3 regions of the Ensifer sp. PDNC004 genome follow, and region 2 is predicted to be linked to each of the others. Evidence: predicted binding sites of a transcription regulator. Region 2 holds the regulator's gene; each other region holds the start of a gene.

Region 1 (6,896 bases), 1.5 Mb from region 2:
AGGCCTTCCTCGCCAAGGCCTACCAGGCACCGGAATTGGCCGGGCTCTATTCGAGCTACCAGATCAACGTGCCGCAACTCTATGCCGACCTTGACCGCGTGAAGGCGCGCCAGCTCGGCGTGGCCGTCACCGACGTCTTCGAGACGCTGCAGATCTACCTCGGCTCGCTCTACGTCAACGACTTCAACGCCTTCGGCCGCACCTACAGCGTGCGCATCCAGGCGGATGCCAACTACCGCAGCCATGCCGACGACATCGGCAAGCTGAAGGTGCGTTCGCAGTCCGGCGAGATGATCCCGCTGTCGGCGCTTCTGAAGGTCGAGCAGACGGTGGGTGCCGAACGGGCAATCCGCTACAACGGCTTCCTGTCGGCCGACATCAACGGCGGCCCGGCACCGGGCTTCTCGTCCGGCCAGGCGCAGGCTGCCATCGAGCGCATCGCTGCTGAAACCCTGCCGCCGGGCATCGGCTACGAATGGACGGACCTGACCTACCAGCAGATCCTTGCCGGCAACTCCGGCATCCTGGTCTTCCCGCTGGCGCTGCTGCTCGTCTACCTCGTGCTGGCTGCCCAGTATGAAAGCCTGACTCTGCCGATCGCGATCATCCTGATCGTGCCGATGGGCATCATGGCGGCGCTGGTGGGCGTCTGGCTGACCGGAGGCGACAACAACGTCTTCACCCAGATCGGTCTGATCGTCCTGGTCGGGCTATCGGCGAAGAACGCCATCCTGATCGTCGAGTTCGCCCGCGAACTGGAACTGTCGGGCAGCACGCCGGTCAAGGCGGCGATCGAGGCAAGCCGGCTCCGCCTGCGGCCGATCCTGATGACCTCCATGGCCTTCATCATGGGCGTTGTTCCCCTGGTGATATCCACCGGCGCCGGCGCGGAAATGCGCTCGGCCATGGGTGTCGCGGTCTTTGCCGGCATGATCGGCGTCACCGCCTTCGGCATCTTCATGACGCCGGTGTTCTACGTGCTGATCCGCAAGCTCGCCGGCGAGCGACCGCTGAAGCACACGGGAGCCCAAATCGAAGCGCCGCATCTGGCGCCCGGAGAATAAGACTTCTCCTACCCTTCGCGATCTTCAGGCGGGCCGGATCACTCCGGCCCGTCGAAGCTGCGGCGCTGCGCCTCCGCCCAGGCGCAGCGCCGTTTTGCGTCCGAAGTCACGGCTCCCCGTCCCGCGGGTCAGTCGCCCATCTCGCGCAACAGGTCGCCATCTTGCGTGACAGTTTGCTGGCGATCGGATAAACCAGCACCTCCATTCCCAAGGCCTCTCATGGCCATGCAGACGGCATAACGCTAAATGACCTCCACCGATCCGATCGCCAATCTCGCTACCCTCATCCGTTGCCCCTCGGTCACCCCGGCCGAAGGCGGCGCGCTTTCCGCGCTCGAAGCCATGCTGAAGCCGCTCGGTTTCGCGGTCGACCGCGTGATGGCCAAGGAGGCCGGCACGCCCGATATCGAAAACCTCTACGCGCGGCTCGGAACCGAAGGCCCGCATCTGATGTTCGCCGGCCATACGGATGTCGTTCCCGTCGGCGACGAGGCGGCCTGGAGCCACGGACCGTTTTCTGCCGACATTGCCGGCGGCGAGATGTATGGCCGCGGCGCGGTCGACATGAAGGGCGGCATCGCGTGCTTCGTCGCGGCAATCGCCCGCCATGTCGAAAAGCATGGCGCCCCGAAAGGCTCGGTCTCCTTCCTCATCACCGGCGACGAAGAGGGACCGGCGATCAACGGCACCACCAAGCTCCTGCAATGGGCGGCCGACAAGGGCGAGCGCTGGGATGCGTGCCTCGTCGGCGAGCCGACCAACCCGGATCAGCTTGGCGACATGATCAAGATCGGCCGGCGCGGCTCGCTTTCCGGGCGCATCACCGTTCACGGCGTGCAGGGCCACGCGGCCTATCCGCACCTTGCCGACAGCCCCGTGCGCGGCATACTGCAGCTGACGCAGGCGCTGATGGACCCGCCCTTCGACAACGGCACCGAGAGCTTCCAGCCCTCCAATCTGGAAGTGACGACGATCGATGTCGGCAACGGCGCCGTCAACGTCATTCCGGCCAAGGCGACGGCTGCCTTCAACATCCGCTTCAACGATACCTGGACGGCGGAAAGCCTGATGGCGGAGATCATCTCCCGGCTCGACCGTGCCGCGGCAAGCGGCAGCCTGCGTCCGGACCGCGCGCCCGTCCGCTACGAAATCGTCTGGGCCGAGCGCCCGAGCCACGTGTTCCTCACGCGCAACAATGCGCTGATCTCGTCGCTCTCCGGCGCGGTTGAGGCCGTCACCGGGCGTCAGCCGAAGCTGTCGACAACCGGCGGCACCTCGGATGCGCGCTTCATCAAGGACTACTGCCCGGTGGTCGAATTCGGTCTCGTCGGCCAGACCATGCACATGGTCGACGAACGGGTCGCCGTCGCCGACCTCGAGACGCTGACCAACATCTATGAAACCTTCATCTTCAGCTGGTTCGGCCATGCCTCTGCTTGATGAGGTGCTTGCCTATATCCGGGGGCTCTGGCTCCTGGCGCAGGGTAACGAAGAAGGCTTCCGCTGGTTCGATTTCAGCGAGAGCGGCCTCTGGCGCTCGTTCACGTCCATGCTCTGGTGCCTGCCAGCGATCGCCGTCACCTGGGCGTCCTGGCGGCTCTATTACCTCTCGGTCATGCCTGACGGCACCACGATCGGCATCGGCTTCATCTTCAAGCTGCTCGTCGTCGATCTTGTCAGCTGGCTCTTGCCGCTGGTGCTGATCGCCATTCTCTCGCGACCGCTCGGCTTTGCCGGAGCGGTGGTACCGATCGTCGTCACCACCAACTGGCTCTCGGTGCCGCTCTCCTACGCCATGGCGCTACCGGCAGCGATCCGCGTCGTCATTCCCGGGAGCCAGGGGCTGACGAGCTTCATCTGGCTGACGCTGCTCGTCATCAGCGTTGCGGTGCTCTTCCGGCTGTTGCGGATGGTGACCGGCAACCAGACGCTGCTTGCTTCGGCGCTGACCGCGCTCTTCCTGCTGCCGTCGATGATGATCGGCGATCTCCTGCAGCGCTTCTTCGGCCTGATCCCGACGAGCTAAGACGTCGGGATCAGTAGTCCACCTGAAGGAAATAAAGCCCATCGGGCGGGGCGACGGGGCCGCAGGCCTTGCGGTTGCGGGCTTCAAGCGCTGCCTGCAGATCGTCAGGCGTCCATTTGCCCTCGCCCACCAGCTTCAACGAGCCGGCGAAGGAGCGGATCTGGTTGTGCAGGAAACTCTGCGCCGTCGCGCGGATCTCGATGACGCCGGCGACAAGCGCGACGTCCAGCCGATCGAGCGTGCGCACCGGACTTGCCGCCTGGCAATGGGCGGAGCGGAAGGTGGTGAAGTCGTGATGGCCGACGAGGCGCTGGGCGCCCGCGTGCATCGCTTCATGGTCGAGCGGCTTCGGAACCCACCAGGCGCGCCGGGCTTCAAGCGCCAGCGGTGCCGGCCGTGAGATGATGCGGTAGAGATAATGCCGGCGCAGCGCCGAGAAGCGCGCGTCGAATTCCTCGGACACTTCCTCGGCCTCGAGGATCGCCACCCGCTCGCCCGCAAGCCCCAGATGGGCGTTCAGCGCGTTGCGCAGCGTATAGGGCTTCCACGGACGCGTAAGGTCCGCATGCATGACCTGGCCGCTGGCATGCACGCCGGAATCGGTACGGCCGGCGCCGCGGATCGATACGGTCTCGCCGGTCAGCGACAGGATCGCCTTTTCGATCGCCCCTTGCACGGACTCTCCGTTGTCCTGCCGCTGCCAGCCGACATAGTCCGAGCCGTCATATTCGACGGTCAGCTTGAACCGCGGCATCAGCCGACCCTCGTGCCGGGCGCCACCGGCGTTCCGCGCAGGAAATCGGCCGCGTCCAACGCCTTGCCGCCGGCGCGCTGCAATCGGGTGAGCCGAACGGCGCCCTCGGCGCAGGCAATCGTCAGATTATCGTCGAGCACCGTGCCGGCCTCGCCCGCGCCGGAAGCGGGCTGCGAGTTCAACACCTTGATGCGTTCCGGCTTGCCGGCGATCTCAAGCTCGAACCAGGCGCCCGGGAACGGCGACAGGCCGCGGATGTGGTCGTGCACCGCGCGGGCGGGACGGGCGAAATCGATGCGGGTTTCGTTCTTGCTGATCTTCTGGGCGTAGACGACACCGTCCTCCGCCTGGACCGTGAGCGGCAGATCGCCGGCCTCGAGTTTCGCCATCGCTTCCCGCATCAGGCTGGCGCCGACCTGCATCAGTCGGTCGTGCAATTCGCCCCCCGTCATCGTCTCGCCGATCTGGACCGTCTTGGTAAGCGCCACCGGGCCGGTATCGAGCCCCTTTTCCATCTTCATCACCATCATGCCGGTCTCATGGTCGCCAGCCATGATCGCGCGCTGGATGGGCGCTGCCCCGCGCCAGCGCGGCAGCAGCGAGGCGTGGCCGTTGTAGCAGCCGAGCTTGGTGCCGGCGAGAATGGCCTCGGGCAGCAGCAGCCCATAGGCGACGACGACGGCGACGTCGGCGTCGAAATCACGGAAGGTCTGGCGGTCCGCCTCGTCCTTGAAGTTGACCGGCGTCAGCACCGGAATGCCGAGCAACTCGGCCGCCTGGTGCACCGGCGACTTCTGCAGGTCGAGCCCGCGACGGCCGCCCGGCCGCGGCGGCTGGGTGTAGGCGGCGACGATCTGATGGCCGGCCTCGGCAAGTGCCGCCAGTGTCGGCACCGAAAATTCCGGCGTGCCCATGAAGATGATGCGAAGCGACAAGGCGGTAACTCCGTCCTCTCAGATCACTTCATGCGGGGAAACGGCGAAATGATCTCATTCTCTAAAACAGGACAATTTCAGGAAAGCCGTTTCACGCACTTCCTGGAATGTTCAAAGGGTTCCCGCCTTCAAGCTTTCGCGCGATCGTCCGCGATCGAAGGCTCAGATCGCCTTGGCGCCGCGCGTCTTGGCGGCCTTGGTAAACTTACGGATCACCATGTCGCGCTTGAGCTTGGAGATATGGTCGATGAACAGCACGCCGTTCAGGTGGTCGATCTCATGCTGCAGGCAGGTGGCGAGCAGGCCATCGGCCTCGATCGTCTGTTCCTTGCCGTCGCGGTCCAGATGCTTGACGGTGATGACAGCGGGGCGCTCTACCTCGGCGTAATAATCCGGGATCGACAGGCAGCCTTCCTCGTAGACCGAATAGGTGTCGGACGAAGCGACGATCTCGGGGTTGATGAAGACAAGCGGCGTCTTCTCGTCGCCTTCTTTCGAAACGTCGAGCACCAGCATGCGCCTGGCGACACCGATCTGGATCGCGGCAAGGCCGATGCCGGGGGCATCATACATGGTTTCGAGCATGTCGTCGGCCAGGCGGCGGACGTCCGCGTCGACGGTTTCGATCGGCGTGGAAACCTGGCGAAGCACAGGATCGGGAAGGATGATGAGCGGCTTGATGGTCATGATGCTCCCATAGCCGATCTTTCCATCGACGCGCAAGGAAATTGCCTTGCCACCTGCGGCACCCGTTCGCCCCTGGCCGGGCATTAACCTCGACGCGCTTCTGTTCTTGTTTTGATCTACACTTCGCGAGAGAATCTGTTAGGCTCGGCGCATGGAACCTGCGCCCCTTCCCTTCGCCCAGCCGCTGTTTTTCATCGGCACTCTGCCAATCACCCTGGGCCATCTCGTGCTTGCCGCCGGCCTTGTGGTCGTCGTTGCCGGTCTGATAGCGTTGTCGCGCCGACGCAATCCCCGCGACGACGAGCGGCAGGAACAGATGGCAATGCTGCTGGCCGCCCAGACGGAGATGCAGGGGCGGGTCGCGGCGATGGCCGAGGTGTTCGGTGCCCGGCAGGCGGAGCTCAACCAGACGCTCAGCCAGCGCATCGACGGCATGACCCACCGCATCGGTACCTCGATCAGCGAGCAGACCAAGGCGACGCATGAAAACCTGCGCCGGCTGCAGGAGCGCCTCGCGGTCATCGACACGGCCCAGAACAACATCCAATCGCTCGCCAAAGATATGGCCGGGCTTCAGGCGATCCTCTCGAACAAGCAGACGCGCGGCGCCTTCGGCCAGTCGCGCATGGAAGCGATCATCGCCGACGGGCTGCCGATGGGCGCCTTCGAATTCCAGGCGACGCTGTCGAACGGGGTGCGGCCCGACTGCACCATCCGCATGCCGAACGGCCAGCCGCCCCTGGTCATCGACGCAAAATTTCCGCTCGAAGCCTGGAACGCAATGCGTGACGCGCCGACCCCGGAACGCCGCCAGCAGATCGCCCAACTCTTTCGCCGCGACATGGAAACGCATGTGCGCGATATCGCCGGCAAATATCTGATCCCGGGTGAAACGCAGGACACCGCCTTTCTCTTCGTCCCCTCGGAATCGATCTTTGCGGAGATCCACGAGCATTTCGAAGCGATCGTGCAGAAGGCACACCGCCAGCGGATCGTCATCGTCTCGCCCTCTCTGCTCCTTTTGTCGATCCAGGTGATCCAGGCTATCCTCAAGGATGCGCGCATGCGCGAGCAGGCGCACCTGATCCAGGGCGAAGTCGCGCGGCTGATGGAGGACCTTGGCCGTCTCGACGAGCGTGTGCGCAAGCTGCAGGGCCATTTCGCCATGAGCCAGAAGGATGTCGAGGACATCCTCGTTTCCTCCAGCAAGCTGACCCGCCGCGGCGCCAAGATAGAGGCCCTCGAATTGCAAGCGGAAGGCGGCACACGGGACGCTGGTGAACCACGTGCCCCGGTCGACAATCGCGTCGGGCAATTGCGCCTGCGGGTGGTTGACGAGGACTGAGGCTGTCGGGCACTCTCCGGCCCAATTCGCAAAGCCGACAGGATACCTACACATGATTACTGTTTTTGGGTCCATCAACATGGAT
Region 2 (6,896 bases):
GCGCCGATGATCTCCCATTCGGCCAGGTCCCGGAACCGGATATGGCCGATGCCTACTTCGGGGTCGATTTGGCGGTGGTCGCGACCCAACTCGATGCCTCGGTGATGTTTCATCCGACGTTTTTAGATATCGCTGCGTGAACTGGATTCAACGGCTCAGGTGACGCTCAATCGCATCGCGCTTCCCGCTTCCAGCGCTTCGCCCGCACCTCGCAGGGCAACTGAAATTCTCCCCGCCAGATCCCCAAACCGTTCGATTGCGCCGAGCGCTGCGCGTCTGCATACGCACCCTTGCTGTATTTCGGCCATTCCAGGGCGTGGCCGTTCTCGACCAGCCACCGGTTGACGTCGGTCCCATCGGCGCGAAAGCAGGTTCCGATACGTCGGTCACGATCGCGTCCGGCTAACTCGCACCGGGTCGGTCGGGAAGCAGCGAGGAACCGATCAAGAGCCATCGCCGCCGCATGGCCGCACCGATACTCTCCCCCATCCCCGTCACGGCACCTCTGCCAGCTTTCCGGCGCGTCAACCCCGCTGAAGCGCACTCTGGTTTTCCCGATGTCGATGGTGTCCCCGTCGACGACAGATGCGCGGCCAATCAGTGGTTCCGCTGCCTTGGCCACCCCGCACGCCAGCAAAACCCCAGCCACCACCGTCAATTTCATCATTTCATCGCCCCTTATGGGTTGAAGCTCCCATGCTGCGATACTCCGGCATAAAGAATGTGCAATCGTATCGATCGAGCAGCGCCGCCAGCAACGCCTGGGTGATCGCGGCCTTGGCGGCGTCCCTTTTGTTGGCGTCGACCCCGACGAGATCCTTGGCGGTTTGCTCCGGCACCTTCCAGAGTTCCTCTGTCAGGACGTCAATGATCTCGGCTTCGTCTACCGGCTCGCCGCCGCGCTCGATCCTGTGGTTTCTAAGGATGCTCTCAACGATGGAGCGCGCGATTGCCGCGGCACTAGTTTTCTCTCGCCGTCGCGACTGGCCCGTCCCGGCGAACGCCCGCTTTATCGGCTCGCGCGTGGTCACAAGGCCGATGTAGATGCCTTGATCCAGGTTTTTATGATCGGACATGGGGTAGGCCGTCTTTGCCGGCGGCCAGACTGCCGGCTTGTGTTCATAGCAAAACCAGTTCGAAGAGCCTTTGCCGATGGCGAAGCCCCAGCCGCCCCATTTCGTACAGCCGGGCTGTTCGCAGAGGTGAACCCACGGCCCCTCGGCCGATCTTCTTGTCGCGGTACCCTCGTCGCTCACGGTGCTGCCTTTTGCTGGTTCTCCCGAATTCTGGGGAGCGCAAACGTCAATTGTTGTTCTTCGTTTGTTCTTATATTATTTCGACCCAATGGTCGAGACAATTGGCGAAGCTTTCAGCCTCGGATGGCGCCTCAAGGCGCGCTGTGCCTATGGCAAGCGCGAGGGCCTGAAATCTATTCGCGAGTGCACCTGGAGCTATGATCTCGACATGCTGACGCTCGTTTCCACGCGCGGTCGCGACTTTCCCCTTGCAATTCTCGCTTCCCGGCTGCGCTGCCCGCGCTGCGGCTCTCGGCGCGTCGCCGTCGTCTTTATGCCGCCGGCCGACGGTGATCAAAGGCGAGGCGCGGCTTAGACGTTTTCGCTGTTTCTTGCGTTAACGCGGAATGGCTAAAACAGCGAAGAAAGCCCCGTCAACCGGGCCGCAAGCAGATCCGATGCCGCGGCGCGTCGAGCCATGCGTCGCAACCCTCGTCGACAACTCGCCGAAGGGGCCGGATTGGGCCTTTGAGGTGAAATGGGACGGATATCGGCTCGCGGTTCATGTCGAGCCCGGAGAGGTGAGGGCGATAACGCGGGGCGGCTACGACTGGACGCCGAAGTTCGGCTCGATCGTCGCCGAGGCGCGCGAGCTCGGGCACACTCCCATGATCATAGACGGCGAGGCCGTCGTCCTCGATGATCAAGGCAGGTCAGATTTCGGGCTGCTGCAGCGTGCGGTCGGCAAGAAGCCCAGCGCGCACGACGCAAGCGAAATCATCTTCTATGCCTTCGACCTGCTATGTCTCGACGGTCGCGACCTGCGGTGGCTGCCGTTGTCCGAGCGGCGGCAATTGCTCGAGCCGATTGTCGCCGGCATGATGGGCGCGATCCGGTTCTCCGAGGAGGTGGCGGCGGACGGCGCCGAGTTCTTCCGCGCGGCGTGCGAACTCGGCCTTGAGGGGATCGTCGCCAAGCGCCGGGACAAGCCCTATCGATCGGGCCGTCAGCCGGAGTGGCTGAAAATCAAATGTGCGCGCCGCGATACCTTCGTGATCATCGGCTATGAGCCTTCGACGATGCCAGGCGCCATCGGTCGGCTGCTGCTGGCGGCGAGGAAGGGCGACAACTTCGTCTATGTCGGCGGCTGCGGTACCGGGTGGAGCAATAAGGAATCGGTGGACCTGCGCAAGGTGCTCGACACGATCCGGGCAACGCGGCCGCCGGTCGCGCTGAAGCGCAAGGGAGCCGTCTTCACCGACCCTCTGCTCGTCGCGGACATCGAGTACCGGGCATGGACACAAGACGGGAAGCTGCGGCATCCATCCTTCAAGGGCGTGAAACAAAGGGATGACAACGCATTGCCACTCTTCACCTTGGACGAGTTGCCGCGGACCGATTCAGAGTAAGAAAAGTGTGGCAGGGTGTGGCAGCCGCCTTTGAATTTTCAATGAAAATATTTCAGCCAAGTGTGGCAGCGCGCTCGCGCAAGCCATTGATATTTCGCATTTCTACTGTTCCGGGCGAGGCCTCCAATATTTTCACCTCGTTTAAGTTGGTTTGACGTTCTGCCCTAGGGCAGCGCGGGTCGTTTCGCGACCCCACGTCCGCGCAAGCCACGTCTCCTATGCCTCCGTCGGATCTTATCGCTTCGGTGAAATCGGTAGAGGGGGAGCGATGACTCCGCTGAGATCAGCCGCATCGGTAGCGTCCGTCAACATTAAGAACGGAGGCAATGGCATCAATGAAAAAGAGACTGATCCTGACGGCGTTGGCGTGTTTTGCGGCGACCGCTATTGAGGCGCACGCTGACGACCTGGTTTTCCAGCTGAAGAACAACACCAGCGTGGTACTGACGAACTTTTATACGTCGCCGGTCGGCGTCAATGAGTGGGAAGACGATGTTTTCGGTCGGCAGGTCCTGAACCCCGGCGAGAGCATGGAGATCACCATTGCCGACGGGCGGGACGTCTGCAAATACGACATGCGATTCGAATTCGAGGAGGGCTCGGCCCTCGATACGACCGAGGACACGCAGGATCTCTGCGAGCTCGGCGAATATACGATCCACGAATAGGCGATCTGGATTTCAGGTCACCCGAAATGGAAAGAGCCTCGCCAATTTCCTTGGCGAGGCTCTTTTTTGATTCGGTGTTCTGCCTGGAATTCAATGGTAGCGGCGGATCAGCCCGACGAGCTTGCCCTGGATCTTCACGCGATCTGGTCCGAAGATGCGCGTCTCGTAGGCGGGGTTGGCGGCTTCGAGCGCAATCGACGCGCCCTTGCGACGAAAGCGCTTCAGCGTCGCTTCCTCGTCGTCCACGAGCGCCACGATGATGTCGCCGGGATTGGCCGAGTTGCCGTTGCGGATGATCACCGTGTCGCCGTCGAAGATGCCGGCCTCGATCATCGAATCGCCCTTCACTTCAAGGGCGTAATGTTCGCCGCTGCCGATCATGTCGAGCGGCACGGTGATGTCATGGGTGTTGTTCTGGATCGCCGAGATCGGAACGCCTGCAGCGATGCGCCCCATCACCGGGACGGAAACGGACGTACTTTCGGCAACCGGGGCGGGCTTCGGCGCAGCAGGAGCGGCCGCCGGCGGCTTTCCAAGGCTGCCTTCGATCACGCTCGGCGAGAAGCCCCTGCGCGGCTGCTGCTGGCCGGCGGCGTAGGCTTCCGGAAGCTTGATGACTTCGAGCGCGCGCGCCCGGTTCGGCAGCCGGCGAATGAAGCCGCGTTCTTCGAGCGCGGTGATCAAACGGTGGATGCCGGACTTCGACGCCAGGTCGAGCGCATCCTTCATTTCATCGAATGACGGCGGTACGCCCGACTCCTTCATGCGTTCGTGAATGAACAGAAGCAATTCCTGTTGCTTGCGGGTCAGCATGGCACGTCGCTCCAGAGGCGTGAAACAAATCAAGAACAGACACTATCTGTTCCATATGTGTTCCGCAAGTGCCTAAAATTTCGTGAATTCAGGCGATTGGCCGCTTCTGCGGGTGCCGATCGGTCACTTTTGCGGGAGCAGGGCGCTTATCGGCGACGGTTGCGTGCCAAAATCGCGCCGGATGACGCCAGTCGCGCAGCTGATTCGAGCGAATCACGGGGCTCTATGAGGAGAGATTTAGGTCGCTTGCGAGGTCGAGCAGGCGTCCTCGAACTCCTTCACCGTCTCTGCGCTGTTGTCTTCCGGCAGCACCGCGTCGGCGGCGTCGGTCGCGACGGGTGTGTCGCCGTCATAAACGAAGGACTGGATGTAGAACGCCAGTGCGCCCTTCCACACGTTGCGTCCATCGATCTGATGGCACGGCACGGCCCGTTCGAAATCGGTCTGGAGTTCATCCACCGTCGCGGCGCTGAGCTTGACGTCAGGCATATTGGGCGATGCGACTATCGAAGCGAGAAGCAGGGCGGCAAGCACGGGAATTGTCCACTTGATGAAGGGGTGGCACTACAGGGTGGGTAACGATGTGAACCGTGCTTTCGTTCCGAAGTCCAGCAAGCATGGCGATCACTCTGCCGTGTTCAACAGCTCTTTGCCTGCAGGCTGTGTCTGATTTGCGCCAGCCGCTCCACCTCGAGTTCATCTTGACCGTTCCTCTTGCGACGCGCGAAGAACGCACCGGCAGTATCGGCTCTAGGGTCGGGGGTGGGGGATGCGCAAGAATCCCTGCGAGGAAGAGGCTTCACCGTCTCGACAGGAGGTCAAAAAAAGATAACTTTGCGTGGAAAGTGGGGTAATTGCATGCGTAGATTGTCGTTGGTGGTGCTCGGTCTGTTGCTCACGGCCGGAGCGGCGTCTGCTGAAGATGGGCGTTCGAACATCTGGAAGCGGATCAACGCCTGGACGGTGGGTTCCGATCCTTCCCTGGGAGGCTCGTGTTACGCCGCGACGAGCTATGATGCAGGCGCGATCCTTCGTATCGGCTTTTATCCGCGGGGGTCGGCGAACCTGGCGTTTCTTTCGATCGGCAATGCCGACTGGAAATCCATCGAGCCGCAGCGGGAATATGACGTCGCCTTGCAGCTCGACCGTGGTCGCCAGTGGCCGGCCGTTGCATTCGGCGTCGATCTTACCGGCGCCAAGGCCCTCGTCGTGAACTTTTCCAACACCGACTTCTTTACCGAATTCGTTCGCAAGAACACGTTGGCGCTGGCCTTCGAGGGACGCGTCGTCGCGAGCCTCAGCCTGCGCGATTCGATGAAGGCGGTGAGCGAGATGTTCAAATGTCAGGAGGCGGTTAGCGCCTTGATCCCGAATGGCGGGCAGGGGGCAGCGAACGATCCCTTTGCCGGCGCCGGTGGCACTGGCCCGAACAACGATCCCTTTGCCGGTGGCGGCCAGACCAAGTCGTCGAAAGATCCTTTCGCCATGTGATGGGCGCGTCCGCTTGCCGCAGAGAGGTGAATATTCCTAAAATGTTGCTGGTATCGGGCTCGGTACCCTCGACAGCGGCGCGGGTACCTATCAAAATGCGGGCAAACGGGGGTTTTGCATGCGTAGATTGCTGGTCGGATTGGTAAGCTGTCTGATCGCCGCGGGATCGGCCGCGGCCGAGGAGTCCGAAATCATCAAGTGGAAGGACGTCGACGGTTGGACCGTTGCATCCGACACCTCGATGGAGGGCTCCTGCTTCATATCGTCGGAATTCGACGGCGGCGTCACCTTGCGGCTCGGGTTCTATCCCAAGGGCTCCGAGTCGCCGCTCTACATGGGCTTTGCCAGCGACGACTGGCGGTCGCTCGAGGTCGGCAAGGAATACGACCTGACGTTCCGCTTCGACAAGACCGAGCCCTGGAGCGCTTCGGCGACCGCTGCTGGCGATGCGAGCGGAAAGTTTCTGTTCGTGAACGTCACCGACGCCGAGTTCCTGACGGGCTTCGTGCGCAAGCGGGGCCTGGCCATCGCGTTCGAAGATCGCGTGATCGCCAATCTCAGCCTGCGCGGCACTGGCCCCGCGGCCGAAGAGCTGATGAAGTGCCAGAAGGCAGTCGACGAGATCATCGCCGACGAAGGCCGCAAGTCCAAGGAGAAGAAGGCGGATCCGTTCAATGCACCGAGCGGGAAACGCTCGGCACGGGATCCGTTCAGCCTCTGAAAACAGGGGCGCGTGAGCGGGCGTTGTTGCGCGAAGGCCGGGCGGTGGCCGGGACGAGTGTTGTCCCCAGAGAAACTCGAACTTGCGATCTGCTGATTACAAGTCAGCCGCTCCTGCAGTGCTTCGGCAATTGGCTCAATTCTGTTTGCCTTGGTGGAGCCGAAGGGAGTCGAACCCTCGACCTCCGCAGTGCGATTGCGGCGCTCTCCCAACTGAGCTACGGCCCCGTGCCATCCAGTCAACACGACGGCCGCCGAGCCTGTCAATAGACGCGCGCCAGCACGCCCGCTCGAACGTCGTTGCCCGATAAGTGTTGCTCGATCCGGCTAGGCGAAGCGAGGCGTCGTTCTCTGAACCGCTTCTGAACTCCACCCATTGTCGAACTCTGCCGGCGGGTTTACCCTGCAACCGGACGATGGCGCTCCGTGAGCCTCGTTGAAGTGTCGGCGGTACACGCCAACCATGAAATGCCGTCCGGGCCATGCTTGTGAACGCCACGATGCCCGCGCCAATTACACGAATTTCGTATGTGAGATAGGCCACTGCCGGCCCGCTGTTC
Region 3 (6,896 bases), 150 kb from region 2:
TTCCTGAAGCTGTTCTCCGGCCTCGTCTCGCAAGACGATGTCGAGCGCGGCGCGCTGATTGATGCCGTGGTGCACGAAACCGAGAAGCTTCGCCTGCACGATGCGCTTGCGGCCGCCAAGGACCGGCAGGGCGACATCGCACCGATCGACGCGTTGCACCCCACCGATGGCGAGCGCCATTTCCGCTTCTACGTCAATGCCGTGATCGACCAGACCGATCAGGCGCCTGAGGAAGCGGCGATCATCTACGCGCTGGAGATTACCGAGCAGAAAGCGCTCGAAAACCAGATGGCGCAGACCCAGAAGATGAACGCGGTGGGCACGCTTGCCGGCGGCATCGCGCACGACTTCAACAACGTGCTGACAGCGATCCTGCTGTCGTCCGACCACCTGCTCCTGTCTGCCCGGCCGGCCGACCCGAGCTTTGCCGACCTGATGGAGATCAAGCGCAACGCCAACCGCGCCGCGGTTCTCGTGCGGCAGCTGCTCGCCTTCTCGCGCAAGCAGACGATGCGGCCGACGGTGCTCAACATGACCGACGTCATCGGCGACCTGCGCATGCTGGTCGACCGCATGACCGGCACCAACGTCAAGGTCGAGGTGGATTATGGCCGCGATCTCTGGCCGGTCCGGACCGATCTCGGCCAGTTCGAACAGGTGCTGCTAAACCTCGCCGTCAACGCGCGTGACGCGATGCCCCAAGGCGGCATCATCACACTTCGCACCCGCAATCTGCCGGCGGAGGAGGTCTCGGCCTTCGGACGGCGCGAACTGCCGGACGAAGACTTCGTGATGGTCGAAGTTTCCGACCAGGGAACCGGTATTGCGCCTGAGATCCTCGACAAGATCTTCGAGCCGTTCTTTACGACCAAGGAGGTCGGCAAGGGCACCGGTCTCGGCCTGTCGATGGTTTATGGCATCGTCAAGCAGTCGGGCGGCTACATCTATCCGGAATCGGAAGTGGGCAAGGGCACGACCTTCCGCATCCTCTTGCCGCGCCATATCGAGGTGCCGGTTGCGCCCGAGGAGCCCGTGCAGGCAGGCACCGGAACCGTTGCTGCGCCGGTGGTGCAGACGATAGCGGCTCCCGTGGTCAAGAACGAGGAGCCGACCGATCTCACCGGCGATTCGGCAGTCGTGCTGCTCGTCGAGGACGAGGAGGCCGTTCGCCGCGGCGGCAAGCGCATGCTGGAAACGCGCGGATACACCGTCTATGAGGCCGGCTCCGGCGTCGAGGCGCTCGACATCATGGACGAGCTCAACGGCGCCGTCGATATCGTGGTATCCGACGTGGTGATGCCGGAAATGGACGGACCGACGCTTCTGACCGAACTCAGGAAGAAGTATCCGGACCTGAAGTTCATCTTCGTCTCGGGCTATGCCGAAGACGCCTTTGCCCGCAACCTGCCGGCGGACGCCAAGTTCGGCTTCCTGCCGAAGCCGTTCTCGCTGAAGCAACTGGCCGTCGCCGTGCGCGAGATGCTCGATTCCTAAGCCTGGTCGGTCTAAACCTCTTTTGAGTAATCCCGGTGAACTCCGGACACGAAAAAGCCCGGCGAAATGATCGCCGGGCTTTTCTGTTTGTCGAAGACTGTCCGAGATTACTTCGCGTTCAACGCCACCGCGATCTCGCCGGCAAGCCGGGCATTATTCTCGACCAGCGCAATGTTGGTCTCGAGGCTGCGGCCCTCGGTCATTTCGAAGAGGTTGCTCAGCAGATAGGGCGTGACCGCCTTGCCGGTGATCTCGTCGTTCTCGGCGTTGTCGAGCGCGCGGGCGATGTAGATTTCCATCTCTTCGCGCGGGATCTCGGCAGCTTCCGGAACCGGATTGGCGACCAGCATGCCGCCTTCGACGCCGAGCTGCTCGCGCATGGTCTGGAAGTTGGCGATCGCCGCCGGGCTGTTCAGCATCAGCGGGCTCTTGAGGCCGCTGTCGCGCGACCAGAAGGCCGGGAAGATTTCGCTGTCATAGGTGACGACAGGAACGCCGCGGGTTTCGAGCACTTCGAGCGTCTTCGGAATGTCGAGGATCGCCTTGGCGCCGGCGCAGACGACGATGACGCCGGTGCGGGCGAGCTCGTCGAGGTCGGCCGAGATGTCGAAGGAGAGCTCGGCGCCACGGTGCACACCGCCGATGCCGCCGGTCGCAAAGACCCGGATGCCGGCGCGGGCAGCGGCAATCATCGTCGCGGCAACGGTCGTCGCGCCGGTGCGGCGCTCGGCGATCGCGAAGGCGAGGTCGGCGCGCGAGACCTTCATCGCGCCCTGGGTCTTCGCCAGTTCTTCGAGCTTGGCGTCGTCAAGGCCGATATGCAGTACGCCATGGATGACCGCGATGGTCGCCGGCACGGCACCCTGCTCGCGGATGATCGCTTCAACGCTGCGGGCCATGTTCAGGTTGCCCGGGTAGGGCATGCCATGGGTGATGATGGTCGACTCCAGCGCCACGATCGGCGCGCCACGCGCCTTGGCGGCTGCGACCTCGTCGGAATATTCCATCGGCAGGAAGGGGGAAGCGGGTTTGGTCATGGTCTTTCCTTGGGAGTTCTGCTGGCAAATGTCATGACAGCATTTGGGGCACGGGCACAAGGGCCAGCGCCTGTTCGAGATTGGCCGCGGACATCTCTTCGGATGCGGCCAAGGGAGAGCGCAAGGTGATTTGAGCGGCTGCGATGCCGTGCCGCAGGCACGCGTTGATGGCGTGGCCGCCAAGGCGCGCCGAGAGGAATCCGGAGGCGAGCGCGTCGCCGGCGCCGGTGACGTCGGCAAGGGCGGGAAGGGCTGGCGGAACGGCAACGCAGGTGTTTTCGCCGTCGAAGGCGACGACGGCACGGCCACCGCGTGTGACGACGCCACCCGTAAGGCCGACGTTTCTCAGCAACGACGGCCACTCATCCGCCTCGGCCGCCTCCTTGCCGGTCAGTGCCCGGGCCTCGGATTCGTTCATGAACAGGAACGAGAGATGCGAGAGGCACGGCCGGTAGCGGATGACCTTGGCCGGCGAAACGGCGATGCCGGCGACGAGGCGGCCGTTGCCGGCAGCTGACTGGGCAAGTGCGGCAATGGTTTCTTCGGGCAGGTTGGCGTCGGTCAGAACGAGCTGGCTCGTGGCAATGACCTCGCGCAGCGCGCGCCGCTGCAACTGCCGCGGCGAGAACAGCCGATAGAGCTCCATGTCGGCAAGCGCAATCACCAGATTGCCGTCGTTTTCGAGGATCGCCGTATAGCTCGGCGTCTGGCGGTCGAGAAAGGTGAGGGGGCTGTCGATGACGCCGGCGGCGGCCGCGGCTGCGGTCACCATCTCGCCGGCCGCATCGCCGCCGCGGGTGCTGATCATGCGCACGCTGTGGCCAAGCCGCGCCATGTTGCGCGCGGCATTGAAACCACCGCCGCCCGCTTCTTCGAACCAGCTTCCCGGATTGCTCGATCCGGGCGCAGTCGTTCCCGATATACGGCCGCGCCTGTCGATATGCGCGCCACCGAAAACGACGATCTCAGCTTGCGTCATGAATGTTCCTCTGCTTGGCCGATCGGCCGAATATCTGTTGGCATCCTGCAATGCCGCATCGCGAAGCGCCACGCGCCCGACCCGTCCGGAGGGTCATGCGCCAACGAATCGGCCGGGCCTTGCTGGGCAGGTTCGAAGCGCTGGCGCCAACATTCGAAAACTCCGGTTTCGTTCCGTGAACAAGAATCGAACGAATGGTGGATAGCTATTGTTTTTCAATGTGTTGTCGCGCCCTTGCAAATACGGAACAAAACATGTACAAAAACTCCTGCGGCGGCTTCATTGCCTCGGTAGCTTCAATAACCTAAAGGTGGACCAAATGGCACAAAACTCTTTGCGGCTCGTAGAGGACAAATCGGTGGATAAAAGCAAGGCACTTGAAGCGGCACTTTCCCAGATCGAACGGTCGTTCGGCAAGGGATCGATCATGAAGCTCGGTGGGAAGGACAGCATCATTGAGATCGAGACGGTTTCGACCGGCTCTCTCAGCCTCGACATCGCGCTCGGCATTGGCGGCCTGCCGAAGGGCCGCATCGTTGAAATTTACGGCCCGGAAAGCTCGGGTAAGACGACGCTGGCGCTGCAGACGGTTGCGGAAGCTCAGAAGAAGGGCGGCATCTGCGCCTTCGTCGACGCAGAACACGCGCTCGACCCGGTCTACGCTCGCAAGCTCGGCGTCGATCTTGAAAACCTGCTGATCTCGCAGCCCGATACCGGCGAGCAGGCGCTCGAAATCACCGACACGCTGGTGCGCTCCGGCGCGATCGACGTTCTCGTCGTCGACTCCGTTGCAGCGCTCGTGCCGCGCGCTGAAATCGAGGGCGAAATGGGCGACAGCCTGCCGGGCATGCAGGCCCGCCTGATGAGCCAGGCGCTGCGCAAGCTGACCGCCTCGATCTCCAAGTCGAACTGCATGGTCATCTTCATCAACCAGATCCGCATGAAGATCGGCGTGATGTTCGGTTCGCCCGAAACCACCACCGGCGGCAACGCGCTGAAGTTCTACGCCTCGGTTCGCCTCGACATCCGCCGCATCGGCTCGGTCAAGGAGCGCGAAGAGGTGGTCGGCAACCAGACCCGCGTCAAGGTCGTCAAGAACAAGATGGCGCCTCCCTTCAAGCAGGTCGAATTCGACATCATGTATGGAGAGGGCGTATCGAAGACCGGCGAACTGGTCGACCTCGGCGTCAAGGCCGGCATAGTCGAGAAGTCGGGCGCCTGGTTCTCCTACAACAGCCAGCGTCTCGGCCAGGGCCGCGAGAACGCCAAGACGTTCCTGCGCGACAATCCGGATCTCGCACGCGAGATCGAGACGGCGCTGCGCCAGAACGCCGGCCTGATCGCCGACCGGTTCCTCGAGAATGGCGGTCCGGAAGCGGACGACGGCGACGAACCGCCGGAAGCATAAGCCGCTCGGTCCACTGAGCTTACCCAGGAACCGGTCGCCCCATGGGCGGCCGGTTTTTTGCTGGCGTCTGGACAGTCGGATATGTGAGCGATAAAAGCCTTTGGTTCCGGCGACCCAGCGCGTTGGAGGGTGTGGTCACCAAGGGCGGCTGCAGGGTTTAGGGACAATGGCTTAGTGGCGCGGCGTGGGCCGGACCCGGGCCGGAATCGGTGCTTAAGAATAGGACGCAAGATGAGCGGCGTGAATGAAATCCGGTCGACCTTTCTCGACTATTTCCGCAGGAACGGTCACGAGGTCGTGTCGTCGAGCCCGTTGGTGCCGCGCAATGATCCGACATTGATGTTCACCAACGCCGGCATGGTGCAGTTCAAGAACGTCTTCACCGGCCTGGAGCAGCGTCCCTATTCGACGGCCGTGACGGCGCAGAAGTGCGTTCGCGCCGGCGGCAAGCACAACGACCTCGACAATGTCGGCTACACCGCACGCCACCACACTTTCTTCGAGATGCTCGGCAACTTCTCCTTCGGCGATTACTTCAAGGAGCGCGCGATCGAGCTCGCCTGGAACCTGATCACCAAGGAATACGGCCTCGACGCCAAGCGCCTGCTGGTCACGGTCTACCACACCGACGATGAGGCCTTCGATCTCTGGAAGAAGATCGCCGGCTTCTCCGACGACCGCATCATTCGCATTCCGACCAGCGACAATTTCTGGGCGATGGGCGATACCGGCCCCTGCGGCCCGTGCTCGGAAATCTTCTACGACCACGGCGACCACATCTGGGGCGGACCTCCGGGTTCGGCCGATGAAGACGGCGACCGCTTCATCGAGATCTGGAACCTCGTCTTCATGCAGTACGAGCAGATCACCAAGGAAGAGCGGGTCAATCTGCCGCGTCCGTCGATCGACACCGGCATGGGCCTCGAGCGCCTCGCCGCCGTTCTCCAGGGCGAGCACGACAACTACGACATCGACCTGTTCCGCGCGCTGATCGCCGCTTCTGAAGAAGCAACCGGCGTCAAGGCCGAAGGCGACCGTCGCGCCAGCCACCGCGTCATTGCCGACCACCTGCGTTCGTCCGCCTTCCTGATCGCCGACGGCGTGCTGCCGTCGAACGAAGGCCGCGGCTACGTGCTTCGCCGTATCATGCGCCGCGCCATGCGCCATGCGCAGCTGCTCGGCGCGCAGGATCCGTTGATGTGGAAGCTCCTGCCGGCGCTCGTCGGCCAGATGGGCCGCGCCTATCCGGAGCTGGTACGCGCCGAAGCGCTGATCTCCGAGACGCTGAAGCTCGAGGAGACCCGCTTCCGCAAGACGCTGGAGCGCGGCCTCAACCTCTTGTCCGATGCCTCTGCCGATCTGTCGGAAGGCGACCAGTTCAACGGCGAAACCGCCTTCAAACTCTACGATACCTACGGCTTCCCGCTCGACCTGACCCAGGACGCACTGCGCGCCAAGGGCATCACCGTCGATACCGACGCTTTCTCGGCCGCTATGGAACGCCAGAAGGCTGAAGCCCGCGCCAACTGGGCCGGTTCCGGCGAAGCTGCGACTGAAACCATCTGGTTCGAGCTTAAGGAAAGGCACGGCGCGACCGACTTCCTCGGCTACGACACAGAGACCGCCGAAGGCGTGATCCAGGCGATCGTGCGTGACGGCGCCGTCGTCGCCTCGGCTGCCAAGGGCGACACCGTCCAGGTTATCCTGAACCAGACGCCGTTCTACGGCGAATCGGGTGGCCAGATGGGCGATACCGGCACGATCACCGTCGAGGGCGGCAAGCTCACCGTCACTGACACGCAGAAGCGCGGCGAGGGGCTCTTCGTCCACTTCGCGACCGTCGCCGAAGGCACGGTCAAGACCGGCGACGCCGCCCAGCTCGACGTCGATCATGCGCGCCGCTCGCGCCTGCGCGCCAACCATTCGGCAACGCACCTCCTGCACGAGGCGCTGCGCGAAGTGCTCGGCACCCATGTGG

The links. Region 2 encodes LexA, which represses DNA repair genes until DNA is damaged. Its sites were predicted from a motif close to TGTTCNNNNTGTGTTCNG; they were not measured.
Region 1: JVX98_RS20270 (DNA recombination protein RmuC) is a predicted target of LexA. The motif match lies at 5,568-5,585, and genes of this name have one in related genera.
Region 3: recA (recombinase RecA) is a predicted target of LexA. The motif match lies at 3,754-3,771, and genes of this name have one in related genera.

The regions. Positions count from the first base shown of each region.
Region 1 covers NZ_CP070353.1:2,471,305-2,478,200, forward strand. The annotation lists gene JVX98_RS20240 (efflux RND transporter permease subunit) at 1-1,064, shown strand, start outside; gene dapE (succinyl-diaminopimelate desuccinylase) at 1,311-2,504, shown strand; gene JVX98_RS20250 (hypothetical protein) at 2,491-3,090, shown strand; gene truA (tRNA pseudouridine(38-40) synthase TruA) at 3,101-3,844, opposite strand; gene fmt (methionyl-tRNA formyltransferase) at 3,844-4,779, opposite strand; gene def (peptide deformylase) at 4,942-5,466, opposite strand; gene JVX98_RS20270 (DNA recombination protein RmuC) at 5,618-6,811, shown strand; gene JVX98_RS20275 (ribokinase) at 6,864-6,896, shown strand, end outside.
Region 2 covers NZ_CP070353.1:979,563-986,458, reverse strand. The annotation lists gene JVX98_RS12725 (hypothetical protein) at 1-89, opposite strand, end outside; gene JVX98_RS12720 (thermonuclease family protein) at 167-664, opposite strand; gene JVX98_RS12715 (hypothetical protein) at 669-1,256, opposite strand; gene ligD (non-homologous end-joining DNA ligase) at 1,694-2,644, shown strand; gene JVX98_RS12705 (hypothetical protein) at 2,980-3,312, shown strand; gene lexA (transcriptional repressor LexA) at 3,403-4,125, opposite strand; gene JVX98_RS12695 (hypothetical protein) at 4,363-4,659, opposite strand; gene JVX98_RS12690 (hypothetical protein) at 4,960-5,616, shown strand; gene JVX98_RS12685 (hypothetical protein) at 5,735-6,337, shown strand; tRNA gene JVX98_RS12680 (tRNA-Ala) at 6,489-6,564, opposite strand.
Region 3 covers NZ_CP070353.1:828,389-835,284, forward strand. The annotation lists gene cckA (cell cycle histidine kinase CckA) at 1-1,494, shown strand, start outside; gene JVX98_RS11990 (pseudouridine-5'-phosphate glycosidase) at 1,602-2,531, opposite strand; gene JVX98_RS11995 (carbohydrate kinase family protein) at 2,563-3,510, opposite strand; gene recA (recombinase RecA) at 3,830-4,918, shown strand; gene alaS (alanine--tRNA ligase) at 5,150-6,896, shown strand, end outside.